Regions from separate parts of the Shewanella alkalitolerans genome, predicted to be linked through region 1. Evidence: predicted binding sites of a transcription regulator. Region 1 holds the regulator's gene; the other holds the start of a gene.
What was found. Region 1 encodes LexA, which represses DNA repair genes until DNA is damaged. Its sites were predicted from a motif close to TACTGTATNNNNATACAGTA; they were not measured.
Positions count from the first base shown of each region.

Region 2: a site for LexA is predicted at 1,617-1,636, ahead of recG (ATP-dependent DNA helicase RecG). Genes of this name have one in related genera too.

Region 1 is NZ_CP080422.1:133,266-140,091, forward strand. It holds gene K0J45_RS00615 (cytochrome c oxidase assembly protein) at 1-343, opposite strand, end outside; gene ctaD (cytochrome c oxidase subunit I) at 345-1,955, opposite strand; gene coxB (cytochrome c oxidase subunit II) at 1,965-3,530, opposite strand; gene K0J45_RS00630 (cell division inhibitor SulA) at 3,929-4,438, opposite strand; gene lexA (transcriptional repressor LexA) at 4,435-5,052, opposite strand; gene yrfG (GMP/IMP nucleotidase) at 5,149-5,823, opposite strand; gene nudE (ADP compounds hydrolase NudE) at 5,921-6,466, shown strand; gene cysQ (3'(2'),5'-bisphosphate nucleotidase CysQ) at 6,520-6,826, shown strand, end outside.
Region 2 is NZ_CP080422.1:4,149,711-4,156,536, reverse strand. It holds gene recG (ATP-dependent DNA helicase RecG) at 1-1,565, opposite strand, end outside; gene K0J45_RS17990 (response regulator transcription factor) at 1,710-2,306, opposite strand; gene K0J45_RS17985 (sensor histidine kinase) at 2,314-3,405, opposite strand; gene K0J45_RS17980 (tetratricopeptide repeat protein) at 3,506-4,171, opposite strand; gene K0J45_RS17975 (calcium/sodium antiporter) at 4,356-5,288, opposite strand; gene K0J45_RS17970 (AMP-binding protein) at 5,465-6,826, opposite strand, start outside.

The DNA of each region.
Region 1 (6,826 bases):
TAGCCTGTCCGACAATCTGCTGCGCCGAGAGATTTTTGGCGTGAAACTGAGTACGAATCACCTCACCCGGATGCACCTGAATGCGTTTCATCTCGGGGGTGAAGACCCAGGGCATATCTTTCTGGGTCTGTGCCATAAATTCCACTGTTACCGTGCGGCTGGTGTCTATGGTCACCGCCTTATATTCGGCGGCGGTCGATTGCGTCTTACCATTGATGCCTAATTTTTCACATAGCACATCGTATAGGGGCACCAAGGCGAATCCGAAGCCGAACATGCCCACGCAACCTAACAGCAATAGGCCGATCAGCTTACGGTTGGAGTACGCCTTAGTGTCCGTCATGCTATTTCACCTCGGGTGGTGTCGAGAATGAGTGGTAGGGCGCCGGACTCGGCAATGTCCACTCCAGTCCCTCGGCGCCATCCCATGGCTTGCTGGGTGCCGGCTCGCCGCCGCGGATGCACTTGATCACCACCACCAGGAAGATCAGCTGTGACAGGCCGAAGGCGAAGCCGCCGATAGAGACTATCTGGTTGACGTCGGCAAACTGAATCGAGTAGTCCGGAATGCGTCGCGGCATGCCCGCCAGCCCCAGGAAGTGCATGGGGAAGAAGAGCACGTTCACCGAGATCACCGAGCACCAGAAATGCAGCTTGCCTAGCTTCTCGCTGTACATATGCCCAGTCCACTTAGGTAGCCAGTAGTAGGCCGCCGCCATGATGGAGAAGATAGCCCCTGAGACCAATACATAGTGGAAGTGGGCCACGACGAAGTAGGTGTCGTGGTACTGGAAATCCACCGGCGTGATGGCCAGCATCAGCCCAGAAAAGCCACCTATGGTGAAGAGTATGATAAAGGCCAGCGCAAACAGCATGGGCGTCTCGAAGGTGAGCGAGCCGCGCCAGAGGGTGGCGACCCAGTTAAATACCTTCACCCCTGTCGGCACGGCGATCAACATGGTGCAGTACATGAAGAAGAGCTCAGCGAACACAGGCATACCTGTGGTAAACATGTGGTGTGCCCAGACCAGGAAGGAGAGGATCGCGATACTGGCGGTGGCGTATACCATGGAGGAGTAGCCAAACAGCTTCTTGCGGCTGAAGGCCGGTACTATGGCGGAGATGATGCCGAAGGACGGCAAGATCATGATGTAGACCTCGGGATGGCCGAAGAACCAGAAGATATGCTGGAACATCACAGGGTCACCACCACCGGCGGCATCGAAGAAGCTGGTGCCGAAGAACTTGTCGGTCAGTACCATGGTCACCGTACCTGCGAGTACCGGCATCACGGCGATCAGCAGAAAGGCGGTGATCAACCAGGTCCAGACGAACAGTGGCAACTTCATCCAGCTCATGCCGGGAGCGCGCATGTTGACTATGGTCACGATCACGTTGATGGCGCCCATGATGGAGCTGATACCCATGATGTGTACCGAGAAGACAAACAGCGCCGTGCTATCCGGGCTATAGGCCGTCGACAGCGGGGCGTAGAAGGTCCAACCAAAGTTAGGCCCGCCACCCTCCATAAACAGCGAACTGAGCAGGATCGCAAAGGCGAAGGGCAAGATCCAGAAACTCCAGTTGTTCATCCGCGGAAGGGCCATGTCTGGCGCGCCTATCATCATAGGGATCAGCCAGTTGGCGAGGCCGGTAAAGGCCGGCATCACGGCGCCAAACACCATGATGAGGCCGTGAACCGTGGTCATCTGATTGAAGAAGTTGGGCTCCACCAGTTGCAGACCCGGCTGGAACAGCTCGGCACGGATCACCATGGCCATGGCGCCGCCGGTCAAGAACATGATGAAACTGAACCAGAGATACAGGGTGCCAATATCTTTATGGTTGGTGGTAAACAGCCAACGTTTTATACCCGTCGGGTGCTCCTCATGGTGGGTCGAATGTTCGCCAATATGAGTGGCATCCATATCTGCTTCACGCGTAATTGCATTCATAATGCCTCCCTATTGACCCTGTTGATTGACGTCTGTTGCCTGAACCATGTCGCCTGTGTTGTTACCCCAGGCGTTACGCTCATAGGTGATCACAGAGGCGATTTCCTGTGGCGTTAACTGACTGGCGAAAGCCTGCATGGCGGTGCCAGGCTTACCGTGAAGCACTATGTCTAGGTGATTCTCAACTGGTCCTGTGGCGATGGCGCTGCCTTTTAGGGCGGGGAAGGCGCCGGGTAATCCCATGCCGGTGGCCTGATGACAGGCGGCGCAGTGGCCGAGATATACCCTTTCACCCTTGGCCATCAGCTCGTCCATGGTCAGATCGTCTAACACAGGTGCTTGAGATTCCTCGGCGGCGGAGCTTGCTGCCGCACTCGATTCGGCTGCCGGGGTAGGCACAGATTGAACCGCTTCGGCAGCTGTATCTGCTCCTGTATTAGCCCCGTTCGATGCGCCTGAGTTTGCCTGGTTGACATCGGCTGCCTGCACCGTATCGCCCGTGTCGTTACCCCAGGCGTTTCGCTCGAAGGTAACCACTGCGGCAATCTCTGTGGCGGTGAGCTGCTGGGCGAAGGCCTGCATCGCTGTGCCGGAGCGGCCGTGTAGCACCACATCTAGGTGATCGGCAACAGGGCCCTTGATGATTGGGCTGCCTATGAGTGACGGGAAGACGCCAGGTAAGCCGGCACCATTTGGCTGGTGGCAGGCGGCGCAGCGCGCCATATAGACCTGTTCGCCCTGAGCCATCAGCTCTTCTTTCGACAGGGTTTTCGACAGTGCGGCCTGCGCCTCGGCGGCGGCCGCGCTGGCCTGTGCCTCCTGCTCGACAATCCAGTTGTCGAAATCGGCCTCGGAAAGCACCTGCACTACGATCGGCATGAAGCCGTGATCCTTACCGCAAAGTTCGGCGCACTGGCCACGGTAGATGCCTGGCTTGTCGATGCGGGTCCAGGCCTCGTTGATAAAGCCGGGATTAGCATCCTTCTTCACTGCGAAGGCCGGCACCCACCAGGAGTGGATCACATCTTCCGAGGTCATCAGGAAGCGTATCTTACGATTAACCGGCAATACCAGTGGCTTGTCGACCTCAAGCAGATAGTGTTCGCCTTTGGTCTCCTTGCCCTCTATCTGTTCTCTGGGAGTCGCCAGCAGGCTGTAGTAGCTGATGTCTTGATCAAAATAGCTGTAGTGCCATTTCCATTGGGAGCCAGTGATCTTGATGGTGAGATCGGCATTGCTGGGATCTTCCATGGCGATGAGGGTCTTGGTGGCTGGGATGGCCATGAGGATCAAGATGACAAAGGGGACGAGCGTCCAGGCGATCTCTACCTTAGTGCTCTCATGAAAGTTTGCCGCGACGGCACCCTTAGAGCGCCTATGGTTGATGATGGCGTAGATCATCACCCCAAAGACGACTAGGCCTATGGCACAACAGATATAGAGAATCGTCATATGAAGGCTAAACACCTTATTGCTGATCTCTGTGACCCCTGATGTCATATTCAGGGGCATATCTGCTGCGAGTATGGTGGGCGTAAATAGCAACGCCAGCAAACAACACAACACTTGCTTCACTAGACTTCTCCTCTGTCAATTGCGAAGGCAACTACAAAGAAGAGCCACACAGTATGTCTCGGCTCTATGCAAACTCTTCAGTTCCCAAAAAAGCAACGATGACTTCAAAGTGCGTCGGTGGTGAATCTCTTGTTCTGCTGGTGGTGACCACGCTTGCACTTACGGCTGAATATATCAGACCAATTTCAGCTTCTGTGGGCGAGGTATTACAGGTTCATTTTCGCCGCTCAAGCCGACAACCAAATTGTGCGATATAACAAATAATCGTTGATATCTCTTACTAACTTAATGGCTGTTTAAATATTGATCAAGATCACTTTTATTTTATTTTGCTAAACAAAACAGACACAAAAACGCCCCTTGCGGGGCGTCTGTATGGAAAGGTAGAGCGCGGAATATCAGTGTATTGAACCGAACAGACTCAAGGTCTGGCCGCCGAGATCCTCTTGGGGAAAAGGGTTGGCAGGTAAGTGACCGTTCGCATCTTCGATCACCACTCCCAGGGCGCGGGTATTCTTGGCAACTATCTGTAGGCGACGACTGTCACGGGCATCCAGGGTTTGTGCCCAGCAGATCACCGCACTGGATGTACCACTTGTGAGGGCTTTTTCCATCGCCCACAGGGTTTCGACCTCATCTTTGCTGTGTACCAGTAGGATGCGATCCATACGCACACCGCCGTCGGCCAGCATCTGCTTGTAGCCTATGTTAGGTGGGCTGATCAACACCACCCATTGCCCCTGCTGACTGAGTCTGGCTAGCTCCGGGGTGAGGGCCTGCAGCTCTTGCTTGCCCTGGGTCGAACTTGCCGTAGTCGAGATAGTGTTGCCATCGCCGCGCTTTAGTGAGCTGTCGAGATCGACCCACAGCCCTGGATGGCGTGGCGCCATGCCCATTAGGTTGTTCATTGCCAGTCTCCATTTCGAATCACGCCGACGGCCAGGCCTTCGATGCTCAGGCTCTGGGTGGTGAGATCCACCACGATAGGGGAGTACTCTTCATTCTCAGCATGCAGGTAGACGGTACTGCCACGTTTCTCGAAGCGTTTAACCGTTACATCATCTTCCACGCGGGCCACGACTATCTGGCCGTTTCTTGCCTGTTCTACCTTATGTACCGCCAGTAGGTCGCCCTCGAGAATACCTATATCTTTCATACTGTCCCCCCTGACGCGCAGCAGAAAATCGGCGCTGGGGCGGAACATGCTAGGGTCAACCTGATAGTGTTGCTCCACATGCTCCTGGGCCAGGATGGGCTCACCGGCGGCTACCTGACCTATAAGGGGCAGGCCGAGATCTTCTGGCTCTTCCTCTTGGGTCAGCTTGATGCCACGTGAGGTGCCGGGCATGATTTCGATGCAGCCTTTCTTTGCCAGGGCCTTGAGGTGTTCCTCGGCGGCGTTGGCACTCTTAAAGCCTAATCGACGCGCAATCTCGGCACGGGTAGGCGGCATGCCCGTGTCGGCAATATTGCGTTTTATCAGATCTAAAATCTCGGCTTGTCTCGGGGTTAAGGGTCTCATGATTAATCCTGTCTTTCCATACAGTACCTGTCAGTATATACAGTATTTTATACAGTGCAAGTATTAACCAGATTTTCTCCCAATCCCATCAAGCGATTAGCCGAGTCTGGCCTTTTCAAGGGAGAGCAGCAGATGATGATAATCGTCGATGGCCGGGAAGTCGGCAAACTGTTTGTGAGGCTTCTGGCTGTCGGGATTCTTGATCCCCAGCTGGTAGCCGACGCCGGCCTGCTTGGCTGCCTGCAGTATGGGCTCGCTGTCGTCGATAAACAGGCAGCGGCTGGGATCCAGGGAATACTGATTAAACAGGTGGCGCCAAAATTGTGGGTGTTCCTTGGGATAGCCGGTGGCGTGACTCGAGAGCATCTCATCGAGCCCGTTAGCCAGATCTGTATGCTCGAGTTTCAGTGCCAGGCTGTGGGGATGGGCGTTGGTGACCAAGATGCGCCGCTTGCTGTGTCTGGCCAGTGCAGTGAGAAAGGGCATGCTGTCCTGACGCAGCTGGATCCTGTCCACCAGAGTGTGGTGCAAAGCCAGGATGTCTAAACCCAGCTCCTGTTGCCAATATTCCAGGCAATACCACTCCAGGGTGCCGAACACCTTGGCGTAGGCATCCTCCACCAGTTGTTGGGCGTCGGCCTTTGGGATCTGCCTTTGTTCACACAAGGCCTGAGGCACCAGGCTAAGCCAGAAATGGTTGTCGAAATGCAGATCCAACAGGGTGCCGTCCATATCCAGCAGCACGGTATCTATCTTATTCCAGGGAAACATAAAGCGAGTAAAAAAATTCCTTGGTTTGAGTTGTGGATTAGGCCCATCATAGTAAGATTGAGTGGTTAAGCAAACGCCATTTTTATCAGGAAGTTTCATGCCGGACAAAAAGCCGCAGATCCTACATGCCGAAGTTGTTGCCCAGAGCCGTCTGTTTCAGATAGAGCAGGTGCATTTAAAATTTTCGAACCAGGTTGAGCGCCAGTATGAGCGCATGAAGGGCAACGCCCGTGGCGCCGTGATGGTGGTGCCTGTGCATGGCGAGGAGCTATTGCTGGGACGCGAATATGCGGCGGGCACCCACAGCTATGAGCTGGGTTTCCCCAAGGGCCTGGTGGATCCCGGCGAGACCCATGCTGAGGCGGCCAACCGTGAGCTGCAGGAAGAGATAGGTTTTGGTGCGCGTAAGTTGACCCATCTGATGGAGTTGAGCCTGGCGCCAGGCTACTTTGCCAGCAAGATGCAGATCTTCGTCGCCGAAGATCTGTATGAGAGTCGATTGCAGGGTGACGAGCCCGAACCCATAGAGGTGGTACGCTGGCCATTGAGCCAGTGGTCTGAGCTGTTATTAGAAGATGATTTTTCCGAATCTCGAAGCGTTAGCGCCTTGTTTTTGGCACAGAAACATCTAAAACTAAAGTAGTTAAACCGAATTATCATATTAGGCATTGCCAGATGTAGGCTGTTGGAGTTGTGATGAAGCCAGAAGAGTATGTTGAGCAGGCGATTTCGATTGCCATCGAGGCGGGTGAGGCCATCAAAGGGATCTACCTCGAGGGCAGTTTTGACAAAGAGGTGAAATCCGACAATACCCCGGTAACCTCTGCCGATATCGCGGCCCACAAGATCATCTCTTCTCAGCTAAGCAGCCTTACCCCTGAGATCCCTGTCCTCTCTGAAGAAGATGCCGATATTCCTTTCTCCGAGCGCGCCGATTGGCAGCGTTACTGGTTGGTAGACCCTCTCGATGGCACGGGTGAGTTTATCGCCGGTAGCGGCGACT
Region 2 (6,826 bases), 510 kb from region 1:
TGTACCAGGCCGATGGACAGCTCTGGCAGCAGCTGCTTAAGCTCCTCGGCCGTGTCTTCGGCGGCCTGACACTCCAGCACCTCGGATTCTTCGATCAGGGTACAGACCCAGTAGGCCTGACGCCCATCTTGCAGCGCGGCCCGGCGCACGCGATCGATCACCTCACCGCGGCGATTGTCTGAGATGGCGACCGTGGTCACCGGCGTGCGCCCCGGCGGCAGCTCGTCGATGATGGAGGTATCGAGATCCGCATAGGCGGTCATCGCCAGGGTGCGGGGGATAGGGGTAGCCGTCATGATCAGCTGGTGTGGGTGGAAGCCCTGGCTGATCCCTTTCTCTCGCAGCCCCAGGCGCTGATGCACCCCGAACCTGTGCTGCTCGTCTATGATGATCAACGCCAGACGGTTGAACTCGACCTGCTCCTGAAAGATGGCGTGGGTGCCGATGACGATATGGGCCTCGCCGCTCTTGATCTGCTGCAGCGACTGCGCCCGAGCCTTGCCCTTTAGCTTACCCGCCAGCCAGCCGACCGTTAGGCCGAGGGGCTCAAACCAGGCGGCGAAGTTGTTGGCGTGCTGCTCGGCGAGCAGTTCAGTCGGCGCCATCATGGCGACCTGATAGCCGCTCTCTATGGCCTGCAGCGCCGCCAGCGCCGCCACTAGGGTTTTGCCCGAGCCCACATCGCCCTGCACCAGGCGCATCATAGGGTGTTCCTTGTCGAGATCTTGGGTGATATCGGCAACCACTCGCTGCTGGGCGCCAGTGGGCTTGAAGGGTAAGGATGCCAGGAAGGGATTGAGTAGCTGTCCTGTAGGCTGCATCGCGATGGCCTTATCGTGATTGCTGCGGGCCCTGAGCTGTAACATGCTCAGGTTGTGGGCCAGCAGTTCCTCCTGGATCAGCCTCTGCTGCGCCGGATGTGTGCCCTGCTCTAGGGCAAAGGGGCTGACCTCGCTCGGGGGCCTGTGCAGCAGCTGCAGCGCGTCGACCAATGAGAGCTGATTAGGCCTCAGCTGAGGCGGCAATAGTTCGGTCAGGGCGCCATGGGCCAGCAGGGCCAGGGCTTGATCCGTCAAACGGATCCAGCTCGCCTGCTTGAGTCCCTCTGTGGTCGGGTAGATAGGCGTCAGGGTATCGCTGAGGCTAAAGTCGCTCTCGCCGTGGAGCATCTTGTATTCCGGGTGGATGATCTCTCGGTGAAGCTTGCCCCGGCGCACCTCGCCATAGGCGCGAATGCGCTCGCCCTCTTCGAGGCCGTTACGCATGGCGGCGGAGAAGTTGAAGAAGCGCAGCGTTATAGTGCCCGAGTCGTCGCGTACCGTGCAGGTGAGCATGCGCTTGCGGCCCTGGACTATCTGGGTCGATTGTATTGTACCCTGTATGGTGCCGTAGCTACCGGGATAGAGGGCGGCGATGGGATAGATCTGGGTGCGGTCTTCGTAGCGTAGCGGCAGGTGAAACAGCAGATCCTGGACTGTATTGATGCCGAGTTTTTCCAGCCGCTGCGCCATCTTGGCGGCAACGCCCTTTAACTCTGTCACAGCCATGAGATCGAGTCTATCCACGCTTTGTACCCATTTGATTTAGCGTTCTATTTAACCAGAACCTGAGCCTATTACTGTAAATATATACATATACTATCAGAGTTCGGCATGAACGCAATCTCGCGTTAACCATGGCAGGTTAAAGCCTGAGGTCATAGTTTGAGGTTACAGCCAGCCCTTTTGCTTGGCGATGCGGGCGGCGTCGATGCGATTGCTGGCATTGAGTTTAGCGATGGCCTCGGAGAGATAGTTACGCACAGTGCCTTCGGCGATGAACAGGGTGGCGGCGATCTCGGCGCTGGAGCGTCCCTCGCTGGCGAGCCTGAGCGCCCGACGTTCCTTATCGTTCAGCGGGTCTTGTTCGCCGACGGCCATGATGGCCAGTTCGGGATCTATGATGCGCTTGCCGCGGCAGACGGCGTTAATTGCCTGGATCAGTGTCTCGGAGGGCGCGTCCTTGAGTAAGAAACCGCCCACGCCCGCCTCGATGGCACGCTTAATATAGCCTGCACGGCCAAAGGTGGTCAGGATAATGACCTTAGTCGGCGCCGCTTGATTTTGACACCATTGAGCCAGCTCCAGTCCGCTGAGGCCTGGCATCTCAATGTCGGTCAGCAGCAGGTCGAACTCCTGCTGCTTGAGCAGGCTCAGAGCTTGGTCGCCGTCACAGGCCTGGATCACCTCAAAGTCGCCTTCTAGGGTGAGGAGCGCGGCAAGTGCGCCCCTGACCATGGCTTGATCTTCGGCGAGTAATATCTTCATCTTGTCTCTATCCCTGATTTGGTAACTCGATGATAAATTGCGGGTTTGGCTCGAGCCCAATACTGAGTGTACCACCTAAGGGGCGCAGTCGCTCACGAATGCCTGTGAGGCCATTGCCTTCGCTGAGCTGCCTCAGCTTACCATTGTCTGTGACCGAGATCCGCAGCCCCTGAGGTGTTGCCGACAAGTCGATATTACAGCTATCGCCTTGGCTATGACGCACAACATTGTTGCACAGCTCGGTCAGGCTGAGGATCAGCTGGGTCTCGATTTCCTGTGGCTGTGATGGCAGCTCACCAGAGAGGGTAACGGCCATGCCCTTGTCCCTCAGCATCTGGCACAGGTGCGTCAGGGCGGCGTCTAACCCTTTGTGTTTGTAGCCTGATACCGTTTGGCGGATCTGGCTGAGGCTGTCGCGGGCGATGGTTTCCAGTTCTGCCAGCTCGGCGCTGGCCTGATCGGCTTGCCCCTTGGCAAATAGTTTGCGCGCCAGCTCCGCCTTGAGTGAGATAGAGGAGAGCGAGTGCCCCATGATGTCGTGCAGATCCCGGGCGATACGTTCGCGCTCTAGCATGGTGGCGAGCTGGCGTATCTCCTGCTGACTCTGCCGCTGGGCGCGCTTGGCTTCGACCCGCTTACGCTCAGCCACGCCAAAGAAACCCACGCCGGTGATCAGGGCGACGCCATAGACTGCAAAGTAGTAGTGAATACCTAGGGTTAGGCTGAGCAGCGTCAGGATGACGGCCAAGCCGATAAGGCTGGCGAGGGCCTTGGGCAAGGAGTAGTTAAAGCCGATAAAGAAACCGGCAAAGGTAAACAGGGACAGCGAGCCGATATTAACCGGCGTGATCAGACAGGCCAGGGCGATGATCAGCAAGATAGGCTGGTAGGCGGTTTGACTCGGGCTGCGGTGGGCCCAAAAATAGCAGTAGATAAAGGGCACCAGCACGACCAGACTCAGGACTATGTGCCAGGTGGGCATAGTCTGCAAGAATAGCGGGATGAAATAGAAGCCCAGGTTGATCAGATAGACCCAGGCGAGCTTATCTTCGGTCGCCCGCTCGATATCTAGGGTGTGTGGAATAGGGTATTTGTCCATCTTCTTTATCCTAGGTGCCACTAAGTCCATGATGTTGAGCTATGAGCGCTCTAACGCTTAGCCGTCTGGCTTAGTGGCAACCGATATTGAGCCGATTACTTTAGTGGTTCTGTTTTAGCAGGAAATTTGCCCAGGCATAATCGGCCTGTACCTGCAGGGCGGCCTGCCAATCGGCAATGGCTCCCGCCTTGTCACCGAGATTCTGCTTGGCTAAGCCGCGCCAGGTGTAGGCCTCTGCCTCTCCCCAACAGATGTTATCGCAAGGTTCTCGATATAGATCAATGGCTTTTGAGCTAAAAGCGATGGCATCTTTCATGCTGCCGCCATGGTCTTTAGGGCTGGAATAGGCGGCGATTGCCTTGACCAGCGCCAGTCGAGGGCTCTGGGGGACCAAGGTTTCGGCGTCATTGAGGGCACCGGCCATCTTAGTGCTGTACTTGGCGGCCTGACTCATGTCTAAGCCTATCTGCATGCCGTAGACAGAGGCTAATAGGGTGGCGGCTTCTCCTTGGTCGGCAATGGGAGTTAGGGTCTTCTCGGCGCGGGTCAATGCGGCCTGGGCCTGGCCCTTCTGGCTGAGAATGTTGGCACTGATGGCCATGCGATAGAGGGCGTAGGCCTGCTCGTAACCTTGGCTTTGTTCGCTCAATTGGCTCAGGCGATCGATATCCATCCGATTGGCGGCGCTGTCTATCTCGGTAATGTCATTGGCCTGGCTCAGTGGGCTGAGTAGGGCCAGGCTGGTGGCGATGATAAGTGTTTTCATTGGCTTCTCCTTAAGAACCTGTGTTGCGTAATGCCCCGTCTCGGGGTTAAGGAGAGTATCTGCCTGATGGCAATTTTTGTGCAGGCACAGATGTCACCGATAAGGGATGACATTTGTCATCGCTTATCGGCAGTAGCGTTAAATTGCTGGGGCTAAATTGGTAGCGCTGAAAAGCGGCGCTAACTCATAGGGATTGGGCGGAGAGGATCAAATAGCCCAGGTAGACGAGGTAACAGAGCAGCAGCAAGGCGCCTTCACGCCGTCCCACGCGCAGGCCGCTCCAGGCCAGAGGCAGAAGCAGCAGTGCCAGCGAGACCATCACCAGCATGTCCAGCTTGGGCACACTGGCGGTGATGGGGTGAATCAGGGCGGTGATCCCCAAGATCCCCAATATATTAAACAGGTTAGAGCCCACCAGGTTGCCGATGGCGATGTCGCTCTCGCCGCGTCTGGCGGCCACCAGTGAGGTGATAAGCTCTGGCATGCTGGTACCTATGGCGATGATGGTCAGGCCGATGAGCAGCTCGCTCATTCCCAGCTGTCTGGCGAGGGCCACGGCGCCGTCGACAAAGAGTATGCCGCCGCCGACCAACATGGCGATGCCAACGAGGAGTAGCACCACGGCCAGCAGAGGCACGAGCGGCTTGAGCTCCATCGACTCGGTATCGGCCTGCTGCTTATCGAACAGGTAGTTCATCCCCAGATAGGCGATCAGCATGGAGCAGAGCAGGGCGCCGTCTAGCTGGCTGAGGCTGCCGTCGCTGATCAACCCCCAGAAGAGCAGGCTGGCAAACAGCATCAGCGGAATGTCGCGCTTGACCATCATAGATTGCACGCCTATGGGGCGCACAAGGGCCGTCAGGCCGAGGATTAGGCCTATGTTGGCGATGTTGGAGCCGACGACATTGCCGAGGGCGATGCCTGAGTTGCCGGCTAGGGCCGACTTGAGGCTCACCGCCAGCTCGGGGGCGCTGGTGCCGAAGGCGACTATGGTGAGGCCTATGATCAGCGGGGTGACGCCGAGTTTTAGGGCCAGCGCGCTGGCGCCACGCACCAGGGATTCGGCGCCAAGAATAAGGATGAGCAGACCAGCGATAAGGGCTAGCGGGGTGAACATGATTGACTCTCTACAGTAGCGGGGCGCCAAGCATAGAGGTTGCACAATTTTAGGCAACTAAAATTTAGGGAGGAGCTATTAAACTTTGTTTATCTCGTCACAGATTGCCCCATAAAAAACACGCCAGATGGCGTGTTTTTAGGTCATTGTCTTAGCGACTGGGTTTACAAGCTAGCTTAGAGCTCATCTTCCCAGCGCACCACGCCGCCGCGTTGTCCTTCGACCTTGGCGCTGAATCTCTGCTCCAGCACATGGCGTTTGATCTTCAGGGTCGGCGTCAGCACGTCGTTGTCCACATCCCAGGGCTCGCTCACCACTATGATGGCATCGACGGTTTCGTGCGATTCCAGGTTAGGGTTGATGCTGTCCAGAGTCGCCTTGAGCGAGGCGCGCACCTCTTCCTTGGGTTGCAAGGCCGCGCCCTCGGAGAGCTGTACCAGGGCAACCGGATGAGGCAGCCCAGAGCCTATGATGCAGATCAGCTCCACGTGAGGATCTTGGGCCAGCTTACGCTCGATAGGTACTGGGGCAACATACTTGCCCTTGGCGGTCTTGAAGTTGTCCTTGACCCGGCCCGTGATGGTGACGCAGCCATCGGCGTCGATTGAGCAGAGATCGCCGGTGCGGAAATAGCCATCCTCGTCGAAGCTGGCCTGGGTGACTTCCGGCTGCTTGTAGTAGCCGCTCATCAGGCCTGGGCTCTTGACCAGCAGCTCGCCGTTGTCGCCTTGCTTGACGCTACAGCCCTCGACTGCACGCCCGACCGTGCCTATCTTGCTGGCATCGAAGGGGTGGTTGATGATGGAGTAGGCGCTGTTTTCCGTCATGCCCCAGGCTTCACAGATGTTAAGGCCAATCTTGTGATACCAGGCGATCAGCGAAGGCGGGATGGGCGCCGAGCCGGAACCTAGCAGGTGACAATGTTCGAGGCCCAACCCTTGATGGATCTTCTTCTTCACCAGCGAGCTGACGAAGGGGATCTTCAGCAGTATGTTGAGCTTAGTATAGCCAATCTTGTCGATGATATTCTTCTGGAACAGGCTCCACAGGCGAGGCACAGAGAAGAAGACGGTCGGTCTGGCTCGCTGCACGTCGGCAACGAAGCTGTCGAGACTCTCGACGAAGGCGACACTGCTGCCGGAATAGAAGGATGAGCCCTCGATGGCGACACGCTCGGTAATATGGGCCAGCGGCAGGTAGGAGAGCAGCCTGTCTTCCACATCTGTCTTGAGGTCGCGCACCACGGCGCGGCAGGTCCACTCGTAGCTGGCGAAGGTCTGAATCGCTCCCTTAGGCTTACCGGTCGAGCCCGAGGTGTAGATGATGGTCATGATCTGCTCGGGCGTAGGTGCCTCGGCGTCGGTCAATGGGTGACCCAGTTTCAGCAGGGTGTCCCACTGGTATTGTGCTGGCATGGTGTCGTAGGGCATGGCAAGGCGCAGTATGTCGCCACCGACCCCGGCCTCCTGATCGGCCCAGTAGTCCAGCTTACCGATAAAGATCGCCTTCGACTCGCTGTGCTCCAGCACGTAGCGAAT